2 linked regions of the Rhodobacter capsulatus SB 1003 genome follow. The protein of the gene in region 1 interacts with the protein of each later gene in a pairwise test. Links are inferred from orthologs where the notes say so. Each region holds a gene or a part of one and is shown on either strand. Other genes may lie near its edges.

Evidence for each region.
Region 2: the proteins of nikR (region 1) and rplL interact in binary tests that used the Escherichia coli proteins (3 or more experiments, as listed by UniProt). The link is inferred for Rhodobacter capsulatus SB 1003 from one-to-one orthologs.

Annotation. Positions count from the first base shown.
Region 1 is NC_014034.1:650,521-658,817, reverse strand. The notes cover bases 3,374-6,213. They hold nikR (nickel-responsive transcriptional regulator NikR), read right to left. Parts: upstream 5,109-6,213; coding sequence 4,638-5,108; downstream 3,374-4,637. Other genes in these bases: RCAP_RS03060 (cold-shock protein), read right to left, coding at 5,960-6,166; RCAP_RS19135 (hypothetical protein), read right to left, coding at 5,729-5,890; RCAP_RS19140 (hypothetical protein), read right to left, coding at 5,477-5,683; RCAP_RS19495 (hypothetical protein), read right to left, coding at 5,184-5,360; RCAP_RS03070 (YaiI/YqxD family protein), read left to right, coding at 4,188-4,634. Also shown: RCAP_RS03090 (efflux RND transporter permease subunit), read right to left, coding at 1-915; RCAP_RS03085 (efflux RND transporter periplasmic adaptor subunit), read right to left, coding at 917-2,017; more of RCAP_RS03080, read right to left, coding at 2,044-3,373; RCAP_RS03055 (hypothetical protein), read right to left, coding at 6,386-6,841; RCAP_RS03050 (potassium transporter Kup), read right to left, coding at 6,969-8,297. UniProt on the Escherichia coli protein: Transcriptional repressor of the nikABCDE operon. Is active in the presence of excessive concentrations of intracellular nickel.
Region 2 is NC_014034.1:319,586-327,739, forward strand. Bases 5,458-8,154 are described here. They hold rplL (50S ribosomal protein L7/L12), read left to right. Parts: upstream 5,458-6,467; coding sequence 6,468-6,842; downstream 6,843-8,154. Other genes in these bases: rplA (50S ribosomal protein L1), read left to right, coding at 5,458-5,661; rplJ (50S ribosomal protein L10), read left to right, coding at 5,884-6,399; rpoB (DNA-directed RNA polymerase subunit beta), read left to right, coding at 7,080-8,154. Outside these bases: RCAP_RS01450 (aldehyde dehydrogenase family protein), read right to left, coding at 1-378; RCAP_RS01455 (hypothetical protein), read left to right, coding at 604-822; pnp (polyribonucleotide nucleotidyltransferase), read right to left, coding at 893-3,046; preprotein translocase subunit SecE, read left to right, coding at 3,529-3,711; transcription termination/antitermination protein NusG, read left to right, coding at 3,886-4,425; rplK (50S ribosomal protein L11), read left to right, coding at 4,507-4,959; more of rplA, read left to right, coding at 4,963-5,457. UniProt on the Escherichia coli protein: The binding site for several of the GTPase factors involved in protein synthesis (IF-2, EF-Tu, EF-G and RF3). Is thus essential for accurate translation.

The sequences.
Region 1 (8,297 bases):
CAGCTTCGCCGTGTCGAGCGCATTCGCCCCCGAAGCCAGCTGGATCGCCATCCCGGCCGAGGGGGTGCCGTTGTAAAAGGCGTTGATGTCGTAGCTTTCCGCGCCCAGCTCCACCCGCGCGACATCGCGCAGCAAGACCAGCCCGCCATCGGTATCGGCGCGCAGCACGATACGCTCGAAATCCGCGGGGGTTTTCAGCAGCGATTGCGCGGTGATCGTGGCATTCAGCATCTGCCCCTCGGGCGCGGGCAAGGCCCCGAACGACCCGGCCGAGATCTGCGCATTCTGCCCCTTCACCGCGGCGATCACCGCGGCGGGCGCCATGTCATAGGCCTTGAGCTTGCCCGGATCGAGCCAGATCCGCATCGCATGTTCCGAGCCGAAGACGGTGACCGCCCCCACGCCCTTGAGCCGCGAGAAGCTCTCGACCATCGAGGCGTTCATGTAATCGGACAGCTCGACCGAAGACCGGGACTTGTCGGGCGAAATCAGCGCCGCCACCATCAAAAAGCCGGTCGTCGATTTCTCGACCGTCACGCCCTGCCGGGTGACGGCTTCGGGCAGGCTCGCCTCGGCTTGCGCCAGCTTGTTTTGCACCTGCACCTGCGCGATGTCGGGATCGGTGCCGAGCGCGAAGGTGAGCGTGATCGTGGCCCGGCCCGTCGCGGTGGTGTCGGATTTCAGATAGCGCAACCCGTCAAGGCCGGTCATCTGCTTTTCGATCACCTGCACCACGGTATCGGTGACGGTTTCCGCCGAAGCGCCCGGATAGGCCGCCTGAATGACGACCGCGGGCGAGGCGATCGAGGGATATTGCGACACCGGCAGGCGCAGGATCGCAAGCGCCCCCACCCCCATGATCACCAGCGCGATGACCCAGGCGAAGATCGGCCGGTCAATGAAGAAACGCGCCATGTTATTGCGCCTCCGCCGGAACGACGGTCACCGGCGCCCCGGGTCCGGTCTTCTGAAAGCCCGAGGAAATCACCTGATCGCCGTCTTTCAGCCCCCCGGTCACGATCCAGTCAGAGCCCCGCGCCGTCGCCACAGTGACCGGCTTTTGCGCCACCTTGCCGTCTTCGACGACCCAGACATAGGCCCCGCCCGAGGGCTCGCGCATCACCACATTTTGCGGCAGCGCAAAGGCGCCCCGCGCCAGCGCCTGCGGCAGGTCCACCTCGACATACATCCCGGGCAGAAGGATGTGATCGGGGTTCGGAAAGCTCATCCGCAAGGTAACCATGCCGGTCGTGGGTTCCACCCGCGGCTCGGCGGCTTCAAGCCTGCCCTTGATCGGATAGGCCGTGCCATCGGCCAGGATCAGCCCGGCCTCGCCCAGGGCCCGCATCGCCCGGCCCTCGGCGGTCGAGGTCAGGCGCAGGATGTCGGTCGCCGATTGCGTCACGTCGACATGCACCGGATCCAGCGCCCGGATCGTCGCCAAGGGGCTGGCCTGCTGCGCCGCGACCAGCGCGCCGGGCGTCGCCTGGGTCAGACCGATCACCCCGGCGATGGGGGCGCGGATCGTGGTGCGATCGAGCTCGATCGTGGCGCTTTTCAGCTGCGCCTCGGCCGCCTGCACCGCCGCATCGGCCGCCGCCCGCGTCGCCACCGCGGAATCGCGGTTCTGCGCCGAGCCCGCCCGCGAGGCGAAAAGCTCGACCGCGCGTTTTTCTTCCAGAACCGCCAGATCGCGCGAGGCTTTCGCCTGCGCCACCGCGGCCTGCGCCGCCGCCACCGCGGCCTGATAGCTTTCGTCCTCGATCTTGTAGAGCGGCTGGCCCTCGGTCACGACCGAACCCTCCTCGAACAACCGCCCGCGCAGGATGCCCGAGACCTGCGGGCGCACCTCCGCCTCGGTCGAGGCCTTGATCCGGCCGGGCAGACGGGCGTTCAGCGTCAGATCCTGCGCATGGGCGATGACGGTGGTGACGGGGGCCGGGCCCTGCGCCTGCTGCGCAAGGACGGGCATGGGCAGAAGCAGCAGCAAAAGCCCAAGGGATTTCGGAAACGACATGGCAAACCTGTCTGAAGCAAGAGGGGTCAACGCAGGCCGCCCGCGGCGGCGATGCTGAGGGTGATGAAGTCGGCGGCGCGGCTCCATTCGGCGGCGGCAGCGCTTTGCTGCGCCGAAAGATAGCTGCGTTCGGCATCGAGGACAGTCATGAAATCGCCCTCGCCCAAGGAATAATTGGTGCGCGAAAGCTCCAGCGTTTCGGCGCTGGTCGCGACCAGATGCGTCTGCGCGGCGATGTTGCGGCCATCGCGGTTATAGGCGGCCAGCGCGCTTTCGACCTCGTCGATCGCGGTCAGCACGGCCTTTTCCCAGGCCAGTTTCGCCTGCACCGCCCGCGCCTCGGCGCCGCGCAGGTTCGCCTGATTGGCGCCGCCGGTGAAGATCGGCAGATTGAGCGAGGGGCCGACCGCCCAATAGCGAATGGTGTTGGCGTCGCGCACATGCGTCGGCGTGACCGAGCCCGAGAGCGTGACCGAAGGGTAGAAGGCCGCCTTGGCGACGCCGATATCATAGACCGCGGCGGCATAGTTGCGCTCGGCCAGACGCACGTCGGGCCGGGTGCGCAGCACATCGGCGGGCACGCCGACGCTGGCCTTGAAACGCGGCCGCGGCTGGCCCGCCCCCCGGCTCAGCTGCGGGCGCAGCGCCGAGACCGGCTGTGCGGTCAGCGTCGCAAGCGTCACCAGCGCCTGATCGAAAGCGGTCTCGTAGCCCGGCAGCTGCGCCTCGCCCTCGGCCACCAGCTGTTCCGCCTGCAGCAGTTCAAGCCGCCCCGCCGTGCCGCTTTCCACCTGCGCCCGCGTCAGTTCCAGACTTTTGCGACGGCTTTCCAGGGATTTGCGCGTCAGCGCGATCGAGGCCTGCTGATAGCGCAGCTCTGCATAGGCCTGGGCGATGGCGCCCTCCATCACCAGCCGCGCCACATCGGCCGAGGCATAGGCCGCATCCAGCCGCGCCGAGGCCGCGGCACGATTGGCCCGGTTCGCCCCGAACAGATCCGCCGTCCAGCCCACCGCAAGCGCCCCCGAGCGCGACTCGGCGATGCCGGTGCCGGAGGTGTTGCCGCGCGTGTCCTTCAGCGTGCCCGAGACCTGCGGCAGATCCGCCGCGCCCGCGCCCGAGACGCTGGCCCGGGCTTCCTCGATCGCGGCGATGGCCTGCAGCACATCAAGGTTGCGCGCCCGCCCCGCCGCGATCAGCTGATCGAGCGTCGGATCGCGGAAGGCCGACCACCACGGCCCCGCGGCCGCCCGCCCCGGCGCCGCCGCCTCGAAAGTGGCCGGAACCTTGGCCGCGGGGGCCGCGTAATCGACCTGCGCGCAGCCCGCCAGCGCCGCCGTCGCCCCCAGAAGAAATCCCCGCCGCCCGATCCGCACCATGCCCTGTCCTTCCCGTTCCGGCCCGACCGACCGGACCGCTTCTTGCGGATTTACATACATGCGCGTATGTTTGTAAAGAGGGCAGATGCAAGGCTTGACCGGGATCGCCCAAGGCGAAAGAAGGCGGCAGGAGCGATGGGCGGGCCCATCGGGGAGACGGCACGGATGCGGCGCAGCAAGGCGGATGCGGAACAGACGCGACAGAACATTCTTGACGCTGCGGAACGGCTGTTCTGCACGCGCGGCATCGCGCAGACGACGCTGGAGCAGATCGCCCGCGAGGCGGGGGCGACGCGGGGCGCAATCTATTGGCATTTCAAGGACAAGAACGATGTCCTGAGCGGGATCTACGAACGTTACGAAGACCCGCAGCTGTGCCGGATCGAAACCGCCGCGGCGGGCGAATTGCCCGATGATCCGCTGGACGTGCTGGAAGTCACCGGGGCGGAATATCTGCAGACGATCGAATCCGATCCGGTGCAGCAGCGGCTGCATCTGATTCTGATCTCGGGCACGCCGAACGACGGCACCGAGCAATGGCGCGAATCGAAGAATGCGGAAATCTACCGGCTTCTGCTGCGGCTGATGGAACGCGCCCATGCCGAGGGCTCTTTGAGCGATGCGCTGACCCCGCAGGAGGCGGCGGTGGCGCAGATGGTGATGTTCAACGGGCTGATCGGCGAATGGCACCGCTCGGGGCGGGCCTTTCCGCTGCATGCGACCGGCTCGAAGCTGGTGCGCCATCTGATCGACTCGATGCGGCGCAAACCCGCCGCGGAAGGAACCGGGGCATGACGATCTATGTGGATGCCGACGCCTGCCCGGTGAAGGCCGAGATCGAGCGGGTCGGCACCAGGCATGGCACCCGGATGGTGGTGGTGTCGAATGGCGGGATCCGGCCCTCGCCCCATCCGCTGATCGAGACGGTGATCGTGGCGCAGGGCCCGGACGAGGCCGACAAATGGATCGCCGAACGGGCCGGGCCGGGGGATGTCGTGGTGACCTCGGACATTCCGCTGGCGGCGAAATGCGTCGCGGCGGGGGCGCAGGTGCTGCGCCCGACCGGCGAGCCGCTGACGGCGGACAATATCGGCAATGTGCTCGCCACCCGCGATCTGATGGCCGATCTGCGCGCCGCCGATCCGTTCCTGCAGGGCCGCGGCGGCGGCTTCACCAAGGCCGACCGGACCCGGTTTCTGGATGCGCTCGAACGCGTGCTGCGCAAGATCGGCCGCTGAGGCTCAGGGCTTCCAGCGCTCCTGCACGCGCAGATGTTCATGGGTATGGGCGCGGGTGCCGTGCAGATGGAACTCGATCTCGGTCTTGACCGGGATCAGCGCGGTCTGTCCGTGCAGCACGCCGCGTTGCAGAAACAGCGAATTGGCATAGGCCTGCACCGAGCCGACCGTGCCGCGCATCACCGCCACTTCGACCGCGGCGTGATGATCCAGCGGCACCGACAGCGCGGCGATCGTGGTGTCGTGATGGCGCTGGCGGCTTTCGGGCACCACGCGGCCCAGATCGCGCTGCGCGGGATCAAGCGCATAGGTGATCACGCCGACGCATTCGGCGGTCTCGGGGGTGTCCTCGGCCAGGCCGCGGCGGACCAGATCGCGCAGCGCCTCGGAGCGGTTCGAGGCCCCGGACCGCGCCATGAACCCGTCAAGCGCGGCCAGAAGATCGTCTTCGATGGTGATGGTGATGCGCTGCATGGGGCCCTCCTGCGGCAAGCCTTGCATGGCCGGGCCGCAGGCACAAGCACCCCGCTCTGTCACCGGGGCGGGGCGTCAGCTCTCCTGCGCGCCGTCCGCGGCCTTCGGCGCCGTCGCGGCGGGCACGGTGCTGCCGCGCGCCTGCGTGCCGAGCTTGCGGAAGGAAAGACCGTTGCGATAGGCCGGCTTCTTTGCCGGCTGCGCCAGAAATTCCTTCAGATCCAGTTGTTTCTTCGGGGTGGAATAGCCCATGGTCAAACTCCTTGCGATGAAAGGGCGGAAGCCGCGCAGGGGCTGCGCCGCTTCCCCTCCCGGTGAGAAACCCGGCAGAAGCAGGAGGCGGCAGCGCCGCCCCCGCCTCGATACCGTCACCGGGAAACGGGTCGGATCGCCTGTCCGTTGAAGGACCGGATCGGATCGGGCGCCGGACGGTCGGACCGCCGCGGGCCTTGCGGCAGCGTGCCCTGCCCCAGGCGTTCGAAAAAGTCCCGCCAGCCAAGGCCGGTCTGGGCCGGGTGGCTGCGCGGGAACGAGGCCATGGGCGCGGGGCCCAGGGCAGATCGGGAATGCGTCATTCAGGTCTTTCCGCCGCGCCGGGGCTTCCCGGGACGGCAAGGGGGTCATCGGGCGGGCTTCGCGTCCGGCAGGGCCGCCGCATCGCGCGCAAGACGGGCCGCCTTGAGCGCGGCAGTGCGATCCGCGCGCTTCACGGCTTCCGTCTCGATGATCAGTTTCGCCGCGGCTGCCGTCTTGTCATGCAGCGTCTGCGGCGCAAGGGGCATCTCCCGGAACAGGCCGGGAGACGGAGACTTGCGTGGGGGGGACATGGCTGTCGCCGCAATCGCTGCGGATCAGACCAGAGCCAGGTCGCAGGCCGACTTGCGGCCATCGCGGCCGGATTCGATCTGGAAGGTCACCTTGGCGCCATCGACGAGACGCGAGATCCCGGCCCGTTCCACGGCCGAGATGTGCACGAACACGTCCTGCGCGCCACCTTCCGGCTCGATGAAACCGAAACCTTTGTTCTGGTTGAAAAACTTCACGGTGCCATTGGCCATCGTGATCACTCCTTCATGGGAATGCTGCCCACGGAATGCGGCAGCTCGGCTTGGTCGTGACTAAAAGCAGACTGAAGCCGATGAAGGAGACAGGGTGCGGTCAGAAGAACTTCGCTCCACCCTGCATAGCAGAGTTTGCAGGTTTTGCACTGATTCGTTTCGGGTTTTCAAAACAATCCCGCCGCGAGGGCCGGATCACGGTTTCCCCCAAGGCGCGGCTCAGAACAGCAGCTTGTAGCTGTTGCCAAGCGTGTCGGTCACCGTGCCGGTGCCGCTTTGCGTGCCCGAGCCCATGATGAAGGTCCCCTGCAGCCGGGTGCCGTCCTTGCACACGGCATAGACCTCGCCGGTGTTGACGCCGCCGACATCCTCGGTCGAATTCTTGTAGCTGCCGCCCAGATCCTTGAGCTTCAGCGACAGGCCGCGTTCATGCGTCTTCACCCGCGGCTGCACGCTCGACCAGGTGCCGCTGCATTTGGTCTTGTTCGGCTTCGGCAGCTTGAACCAGATCTGCCCCGAGGTCTCGCTGTCCTCGGTGATCGAGATCGGAATCGCCGTCGAGGGGTTCTGCTCGGCGATCGGCCCGCTCAGCGGATAAAGCCGGAACGAACTGTTCGACCCGCAGGCCGACAGCGCAGTGACGGTGATCAGGGCAAGCGCAAGACGCGAGGTCACGGGAATCTCTCCAGAGGCGGTGCACCGGGCAGGTCGCCTGGCGCGAGGCGCCATCGACCGCGGGCGTTAGAATGGATTTGACCGCCCCCGTCAACCCGGGATCTGCCGGGCCCGGGGGGCGGTCGCATCACACGTTCACGAGCGTGCCCAGTTCCACCACGCGCGAGGCCGGGATGCGGAAGTAATCCGACGACCGCGTCGCGTTGCGGGCAAGGTAGAAGAAGAACAGGCTTTGCCAGGCGGGCATCCGCCGCTGCCCCGACAGTTTCAGCGAGCGCTGTGACAGGATGAAGGAGGTCGCCATGATGTCGAACTTCCAGCCCAGCTTGCGGCATTGCAAAAGCGCCTTCGGCACGTCGGGTTCCTCGGCATAGCCGAAGCGCAGCTCCACCCGGCGGAAGCGCTCGTTCAGCTCTTCCATGTTGACCCGGTCTTCCGGGGCGACGCGCGGCACATCCTCGGTGACGATGGTCAGGATCACGATATGCTCGTGCAGCGCCTTGAAATGCTTGAGGCTGTGCAGCATCGCCGCGGGCACCATGTCGGGCGTGCCGGTCAGATAGATGGCCGTTCCCGGCACGGTCGAGATCGATTTCGAATCCATCTGCCGGAAGATCATGTCCAGCGGCACGTCGTTTTCGCGTTCGAGCTTGAGGATGATCGCCGCGCCGCGCCGCCAGGTCCACATCAGCAGGATCATGCCCCCGGCAATCGCCAGCGAGACATACCCGCCCGAGAAGATCTTCATCGAATTGGCGCCGAAGAACACCAGATCCAGCGCAAGGAACGGCACCATCATGCCGATCGCCAGCACCAGCGGCATCTTCCACAGCTTGCGCGCCACCACCATCACCAGGATCGAGGTGATGCACATCTCGCCGGTGACCGAGATCCCGTAGGCCGCCGCCAGCGCCGAGGAGGAGCCGAAGACGACAATCAGCATCAGAACGCCCAGCATCAGCCAGAAGTTCACCTCGGGCATGTAGATCTGCCCCTGCTGGGTCTCCGAGGTCTGCCGGATCCGCAGCCGCGGGATCAGCTTCAGCTGCACGCCCTGCTGGGTCAGCGAATAGGCGCCCGAAATCACCGCCTGGCTGGCGATCACCGTCGCCGCGGCCGCCAGGACGATCATCGGCAAAAGCGCCCATTCGGGATAAAGCCGGAAGAACGGGTTCTCGATCGCGCCGGGATTGGTCATCAAAAGCGCGCCCTGCCCGTAGTAGTTCAGAAGCAGCGCCGGCATCACGACGAAAAGCCAGGACACCTGGATCGGACGGCGGCCGAAATGGCCCAGATCGGCATAAAGCGCCTCGGCCCCGGTCACCGCAAGAAAGGCCGCGCCCAGAATCGCAAGGCCGAGCGGGCCGTTCGACATCACCAGTTCCGCCGCGCGCACCGGATTGAGCGCTTCAAGCACCACCGGCGCCTGAATGAGGTTCATGAAGCCGCCCACCGC
Region 2 (8,154 bases), 330 kb from region 1 along the record:
CGGATGCAGCCATTCGAAGTCTTTCGCCGCCCGGATGAAATTCGAAATGTGCCAGATGCCTGCGCCCACCTGGCTGTCGCGGGCGAAATCGATCGGTGCGCCCATCTCGAGGCTCATCGCCTGCGCCATCTCCTCGGCGCGGGATTGATAGATCGCCAGCAGGCGTTCGACCGTCGCCAGACGCGCGGCGGGCGGCGTCGCGGCCCAGCCGGGCCCCGCGCGCAGGGCGGCGGCCACCGCCGCATCCGTATCCGCCCGGTCGCCGAGCGAGATCACCGCGCAGGGCTCTTCGGTGGAGGGGTCGATCACGGCATGGTCGCGCGGCTGATGCGGGCCGACCCATGTCCCGTCGATGTAGAAGTGGCGTTTCTCGATCATGGCAGTCTCCCTTGTCCGGGCCAGCGTGACAGGGGCGGGGCGGCGTGACAAGCCACCTGCCGGAAAATTTGATCAAATTATTTCCGGCAGGTGGTAACCAAATCTTACCAGTCATGCAGTTTCGGCATCGCGGCATTGCCCAATCCCCGGATTGTGCAAATGCAGCATCAGGCGCAGGTTATCGGTAACGGCGGGATGGTCCTGCCGGTTCCGAAAGACGAAAAGATGCCCCTCGCTTCTGCGCTGTCCCAGCCCCGCCCGCTTGCCCTGCTTGATGTCCTTGCCCGCGCCGTGGCGCAGCTGCGTCAGGCCCGGGCGCAACACCGTGCCTATGTCGCGCTGATGGCCGAATTCGACCGCATGACCGATGCCGACTGGTTCGACCTTGGCCTGTCGCGCCACAATGCCCGCGATCTGGCCCGCCATACCGTCTACGGGCGTTAAGCCCCCGGCCAAGGGGCCGAAAAGCAAAAGCCCCCGCGGTTGCGGGGGCTTTGCCGTTTCCGTGATACGATCAGCCCTCGGGCTGTTCGTCCTTGGCCTTGGTTTCCGGCGGCAGTTCCGCGCCGGTCTCCTGATCGACCATCTTCATGCCAAGGCGCACCTTGCCGCGATCGTCGAAGCCCAGCAGCTTGACCCAGACTTCCTGACCTTCCTTCAGCGCCTCGTTCGGGTGGTTCAGACGCTTGCCCGCGATTTGCGAGACATGGACCAGACCGTCGCGCTTGCCGAAGAAGTTCACGAAGGCGCCGAAATCGACCAGCTTCACCACCTTGCCGCGGTAGATCTTGCCCTCTTCCGGCTCGGCCACGATCGAATAGATCATGTCATAGGCCTTCTTGATGGCTTCGGCATTGGCCGAGGCGATCTTGATCACGCCGTCGTCGTTGATGTCGACCTTGGCGCCCGAGACCTCGACGATCTCGCGGATCACCTTGCCGCCCGAGCCGATCACTTCGCGGATCTTGTCGGTCGGGATCTGCATCGTCTCGATCCGCGGCGCATGGGCCGAGAATTCCTGACGACCGGCCGAGAGGGCCTTCGACATCTCGCCCAGGATGTGCATCCGGCCGTCTTTCGCCTGCGCCAGCGCCTGCTGCATGATCTCGGGGGTGATGCCCGCGACCTTGATGTCCATCTGCAGCGAGGTGATGCCGTTTTCGGTCCCCGCCACCTTGAAGTCCATGTCGCCCAGGTGGTCTTCGTCACCGAGGATGTCGGTCAGAACCGCCCAGCGGCCGTCACTTTCCAGGATCAGACCCATGGCCACACCGGCCACCGGGGCTTTCAGCGGCACACCGGCGTCCATCATCGAGAGCGAGCCGCCGCAGACCGACGCCATCGAGGACGAGCCGTTCGATTCGGTGATCTCGGAGACGACGCGGATCGTGTAGGGGAAGTCGGTCGGCGCCGGAAGCACCGCCTGCAGCGCGCGCCAGGCCAGCTTGCCGTGGCCGATCTCGCGGCGGCCGGGGCTGCCGACGCGACCCACTTCGCCGACCGAATAGGGCGGGAAGTTGTAATGCAGCAGGAAGTTGGAGCGGAAGTTGCCGTTCAGCGCGTCGATGATCTGTTCGTCATCGCCGGTGCCGAGCGTGGTCACGACCAGACCCTGGGTTTCGCCGCGGGTGAACAGCGCCGAGCCATGGGTGCGCGGCAGGATGCCGACTTCCGCCACGATCGGACGGACGGTCTTGTTGTCGCGGCCGTCGATGCGGGCGCCACCGTTGATGATGTCGCCGCGCAGGATGCCCGATTCCAGCGCCTTGATCGCCGAGCCGAGGTTGATGTCGGCCAGATCTTCTTCCGAAAGCTTCGACTTGATCAGATCGACCGTGGCCGAGATCGCGTTCGAGCGTTCCTGCTTGTCGCGCAGCGCGAAGGCGGCGCGCATTTCGGCCTCGCCCGCGGCTTTCACCCGGTCGAGCAGCGCCGAGTAATCCGGCGGATCGAAATGGAAGGGCTCTTTCGCGGCATCTTCGGCCAGCGCGATGATCAGATCGATCACCGGCTGCATCTGTTCGTGGCCGAACTTGACCGCGCCGAGCATCTCGTCTTCGGTCAGCTCATAGGCTTCGGATTCGACCATCATCACGGCGTCTTTCGTGCCCGCGATGACCAGATCCAGACGCTGCTCGGGGTTGTCGCGCAGCTTGGTCATGTCGTCCATGGCCGGGTTCAGCACATAGGCGCCATGGGCAAAGCCCACGCGCGCGGCGCCGATCGGGCCCATGAAGGGCACGCCCGAGATCGTCAGCGCGGCCGAGGCGGCGATCATCGCGACGATGTCGGGATCGTTCACCAGATCGCAGGACAGAACGGTGGCCATCACCAGCACTTCGTTCTTGAAGCCCGGGACGAAGAGCGGACGGCAGGGACGGTCGATCAGACGCGAGACCAGCGTTTCCTTTTCCGAAGGACGCGCCTCGCGTTTGAAGAACCCGCCGGGGATCTTGCCGGCGGCGTAGTATTTTTCCTGATAATGCACGGTCAGCGGGAAGAAATCCTGCCCCGGCTTCGCCTCTTTGGCGAAGGTGACGTTGGCCATGACCGAGGTTTCGCCCAGAGTGGCGATGACCGAGCCGTCGGCCTGACGGGCAACCTTGCCCGTTTCCAGCGTCAGCGTTTCGCCGCCCCACTGGATCGATTTTTTCGTAACGTTGAACATCAGCGTTTCCTGTCTGGGAGCACGCATGGGACCTTCCCATGTCTCCCGGCATATGGCGGCCCCATTGCCGCCGCCCCCCAATCCTTCGCATGCGCCCGGGGGGATTGGGCTCACGTCGCAGATTGTGCGCCCTTACAGGAAAAACGCGCTTTTGGGAAGCAGGAGTTGCGGCGCCGCCCGCGGGGCTGCGTCGAATTGGACCGCGGGAACTGTGCGCAGATCGCCGGCACCCGCTTGACGGCCCCGCACAAGATATGTAGTGACGCGGCAGGCACAGGAGTTTAGCTCAGTTGGTAGAGCATCGGTCTCCAAAACCGAGGGTCGTGGGTTCGAGTCCCCCAACTCCTGCCATCCTTCACTTGCTGAAATCGGATCACGCCGCAGGCTGCGGGTTCGTTTCGGTGTCGGGCGGAACCGCGCAACGCGCTTGAATTCTGCCGCATCTGCGCGTATCCCGGCGCCGTCGCATGAGAGGAAGCAGCATGGCAAACCCGATCCAGTTCCTGAGCCAGGTGCGCTCGGAAGTTGGCAAGATCACCTGGCCGACCCGGCGCGAGGTCGTTTTGACCACCGTCATGGTGCTGACCATGGCGATGGTGGCGGCGATCTTCTTTTCCCTCGTGGATTGGGTGATCAACCTCGGGATCAAGGCAATGTTCATCTGAGGCCATCGAAGCCCTTGAAATACGGGGCGGGCAAGGCTAAACGGGCACGACACTCAAGAACCGGCGTGCATCGATTCGAATGATGCGCGCCGTTCTTTGTTGAGTGAGCAACGGCAAGACCGTTGATCAGACAAAATTTTCGGCGCTCGCCGCCGGGGGGAAAGAGGCAGGTTGATGGCGAAGCGGTGGTATTCGGTTTCCGTTCTCTCGAACTTCGAGAAGAAGGTGGCCGAGCAGATCAAACAGGCCGTGATCGACAAGGGCCTGGGGGACGAGATCGAGGAAGTTCTGGTTCCCACCGAAGAAGTGATCGAGATCCGCCGCGGCAAGAAGGTCACGTCGGAGCGGCGTTTCATGCCCGGCTACGTGCTGGTGCGCATGGACATGACCGACCGCGGCTATCACGCGATCACCTCGATCAACCGCGTCACCGGCTTCCTGGGTCCGCAGGGCAAGCCGACGCCGATGCGGGACAGCGAGGTGAACACGATCCTGAACCGTCAGGGCCCGACCGGCGAAGTCGTCGCGCCGCGCAACCTGATTCGCTTCGAGATCGGCGAGAATGTTTCCGTGACCGACGGCCCGTTCGAGGGCTTCTCGGGCATGGTCGAGGAAGTGGACGACGCCGCGGGCCGCCTCAAGGTCACGGTGTCGATCTTTGGTCGGCCGACGCCGGTCGAGCTGGAATTCACTCAGGTGTCGAAAACCGCCTGAGGGGATGCGTGGGAGGCGGGCGACCGCCTGACCACTAAACTTCGCCCCATGGTGGGGCGGCAGTGAAAAGGAGAGGGCCACATGGCCAAGAAAGTCATCGGGCAGCTGAAGCTGCAAGTGAAGGCGGGGAAAGCCACTCCCTCCCCGCCGATCGGTCCGGCGCTGGGTCAGCGCGGGATCAACATCATGGAATTCTGCAAGGCGTTCAACGCCCGCACGCAGGAACTGGAGCCGGAATCGCCGGTTCCGTGCATCATCACCTATTACGCCGACAAGAGCTTCACCTTTGAAACGAAGACCGCTCCGGCTTCGTTCATGCTGAAGAAAGCGGCCGGCCTGAAGCCGGTGGGCAAGCGCAACCGTCCGAAAGGGTCGGTCAAGCCGGGCCATGTCGTCGCGGGCACCGTGACCGCCGCGCAGGTGAAGGCGATTGCCGAAGCCAAGATGAAAGACCTGAACGCCAACGACATTCAGGGCGCCATCAACATCATCCTCGGCTCGGCGAAGTCCGTCGGCATCGACGTGAAGGGGTAAGCCATGGCCAAGATCGGTAAACGTTCGGCCGCTGCGCGGACCGCTTTCGAAGGCAAGGCCAACCTTTCGGTTGAAGAGGCCGTCAAGCTGATCAAGTCGGCGGCTTCGGCCAAGTTCGACGAAACGCTTGAAATCGCGATGAACCTGGGCGTCGACCCGCGTCACGCCGACCAGATGGTCCGCGGCGTGGTGCAGCTGCCGCACGGCACGGGCAAGACCGTCCGCGTCGCCGTTTTCGCGCGCGGCGCCAAGGCTGACGAGGCGAAAGCCGCCGGGGCCGACATCGTCGGTGCGGAAGACCTGATGGAAACCATCCAGCAGGGCAAGATCGATTTCGATCGCTGCATCGCCACCCCGGACATGATGCCGCTCGTCGGCCGTCTGGGGAAAATCCTCGGGCCGCGCAACCTGATGCCGAACCCGAAAGTCGGCACCGTGACGATGGACGTGAAAACGGCGATCGAAGCGGCCAAGGGCGGCGAAGTGCAGTTCAAGGTCGAAAAGGCCGGCGTGATCCACGGCGGCATCGGCAAGGTCTCGTTCGCCGAGGACAAGCTGGCGGACAACGTCCGTGCCTTTGTCGACGCGGTGTCGAAAGCCAAACCGGCGGGCGCCAAGGGCACCTATCTGAAAAAGGTGTCGCTGTCCTCGACCATGGGTCCGGGCGTGACGGTCGATCTGACCTCGGCCGCGGCCCGCTGAGAATTTGCCGGGAAACCGGCGAATGACGGGGCTTGCAAAAGCCCCGTCCTGTCCGAGACGGAGGGTGGGGGTCTCCCCCGTAAGTCCTTCCCGAGATGGGGAACGAGAATTTCCGGGGCTGCTGCCTCGGGCGATCTCTCGGGAACCGATCGGACCCGACCTGCGGGCATGCGCCCGTAGGAAACAGAGCCGGGGGGAAACCCCCACACTTGGAGTGTAACCGTGGATAGAGCCCAAAAAGAGAAAGTGGTCGAGGAACTCGGCCAGATCTTCGAAAGCTCTGGCGTCGTGGTGGTTGCCCGCTACGAAGGCATGACGGTTGCTCAGATGCAGGACCTGCGCGCGAAAATGCGTGACGTGGGTGGGTCCGTGCGCGTTGCCAAGAACACGCTCGCCAAGATCGCCCTGGAAGGCAAGCCCTGCGAAAGCATGGCCAAACTTCTGACGGGGATGACCGTTCTTGCCTATTCCGAGGACCCGGTGGCTGCGGCCAAGGTCGCGGAAGCCTATGCCAAGACGAACGACAAGTTCGACATTCTTGGCGGGGCCATGGGCAAGGACGCTCTGGACAAGGCCGGTGTCAAAGCCGTCGCCGCCATGCCGTCGCGCGAAGAGCTCATCGCTCAGATCGCGTCGTGCATCGGGGCGCCTGCTTCGAACATCGCCGGTGCCATTGGCGCGCCTGCTTCGAACATCGCGGGCATCCTCAAGACTCTTGAGGAGCGGGAAGCCGCCTGACGCAACATCTTGCCTTCGTCGGGAGACCTCGACGTCGGATCAACCCTATATCAGAATGGAACGGAAAAATGGCCGATCTTAAAGCCCTTGCCGAGCAAATCGTCAACCTGACGCTGCTGCAGGCCCAAGAACTGAAAACCATCCTCAAGGACGAGTATGGCATCGAACCGGCCGCCGGTGGCGCCGTCGTCATGGCTGGCCCGGCTGCTGGCCCGGCTGAAGCCGCGGAAGAAAAAACCGAGTTCGACGTCGTCCTCGTCGACGCCGGTGCGAACAAGATCAACGTGATCAAAGAAGTCCGCGCCATCACCGGCCTGGGCCTGAAAGAAGCCAAAGACCTCGTCGAGGCCGGCGGCAAAGTCAAAGAAGCTGCGGCGAAAGCCGAAGCCGAAGACATCAAGAAAAAGCTCGAAGCGGCTGGCGCCAAGGTCGAGCTCAAGTAATCGGGCAGGGTGCTGTTGCATCCGACCAGATGACTTCAGGCTGGGTTCGGGGTTTCCCCGAGCCCAGCCATGCCCGTCTCGGCAAGGGGTTTTGCGAAACCCTTTCCCAAGGCAGGGTCGGTTCGGGAGCCTTCCGGTGGGACGGAAGGCAGGTATGGAACCGCCTCCCATTCGCAAGCGGCGTGCATCGGGCCCCGACGATGCACACCCGCGAAGAGACGAAAGGTCACGACGAGCATGGCTCAAGCTTACGTTGGTCAGAAGCGTATCCGCCGCTACTACGGCAAAATCCGCGAAGTTCTGGAAATGCCGAACCTCATCGAGGTTCAGAAGGCCTCCTACGACCTGTTCCTGCGCTCGGGCGATGCCGATCGGCCGCTGGACGGCGAGGGCATTCAGGGCGTCTTCCAGTCGGTCTTCCCGATCAAGGACTTCAATGACAACGCGATCCTCGAATTCGTGAAATACGAGCTCGAAAAGCCGAAATACGACGTCGACGAATGCATGAGCCGCGACCTGACCTATTCGGCGCCGCTCAAGGTGACGCTGCGTCTGATCGTGTTCGATGTCGATGAAACCACCGGGGCGCGGTCGGTCAAGGACATCAAGGAACAGGACGTCTACATGGGCGACATGCCCCTGATGACGCCGAACGGGACCTTCATCGTCAACGGCACCGAACGCGTGATCGTGTCGCAGATGCACCGCTCGCCCGGTGTGTTCTTCGACCATGACCGCGGCAAGACCCATTCCTCGGGCAAGCTTCTGTTCGCCTGCCGGATCATTCCCTATCGCGGCTCGTGGCTGGATTTCGAATTCGACGCCAAGGATCTGGTGTTCGCGCGCATCGACCGTCGCCGCAAGCTGCCGGTGACGACGCTGCTTTATGCGCTCGGCCTCGATCAGGAAGGCATCATGGATGCCTATTACAACACCGTCACCTTCCGCGCCGAGGGCAAACGCGGCTGGGTGTCGAAATTCTTCCCCGAGCGGGTGCGCGGCACCCGTCCGACCTATGACCTGATCGACGCCGCTTCGGGCGAAGTGATCCTGAAGGCGGGCGAAAAGGTCACGCCGCGGATGGTGAAGAAATGGCTTGATGAAGCCAAGGTGACCGAACTGCTCTTGCCGTTCGACCACATCCTCGGCCGCTACTGCGCCAAGGACATCATCAACGAGCGCACCGGCTACATCTACATCGAAGCGGGCGACGAGCTGACGGCGGAATACGACCGTGACGGCCAACTGGTCGGCGGTTCGGTGAAGACGCTTCTGGACAACGGCATCACCGAGATCCCCTGTCTCGACATCG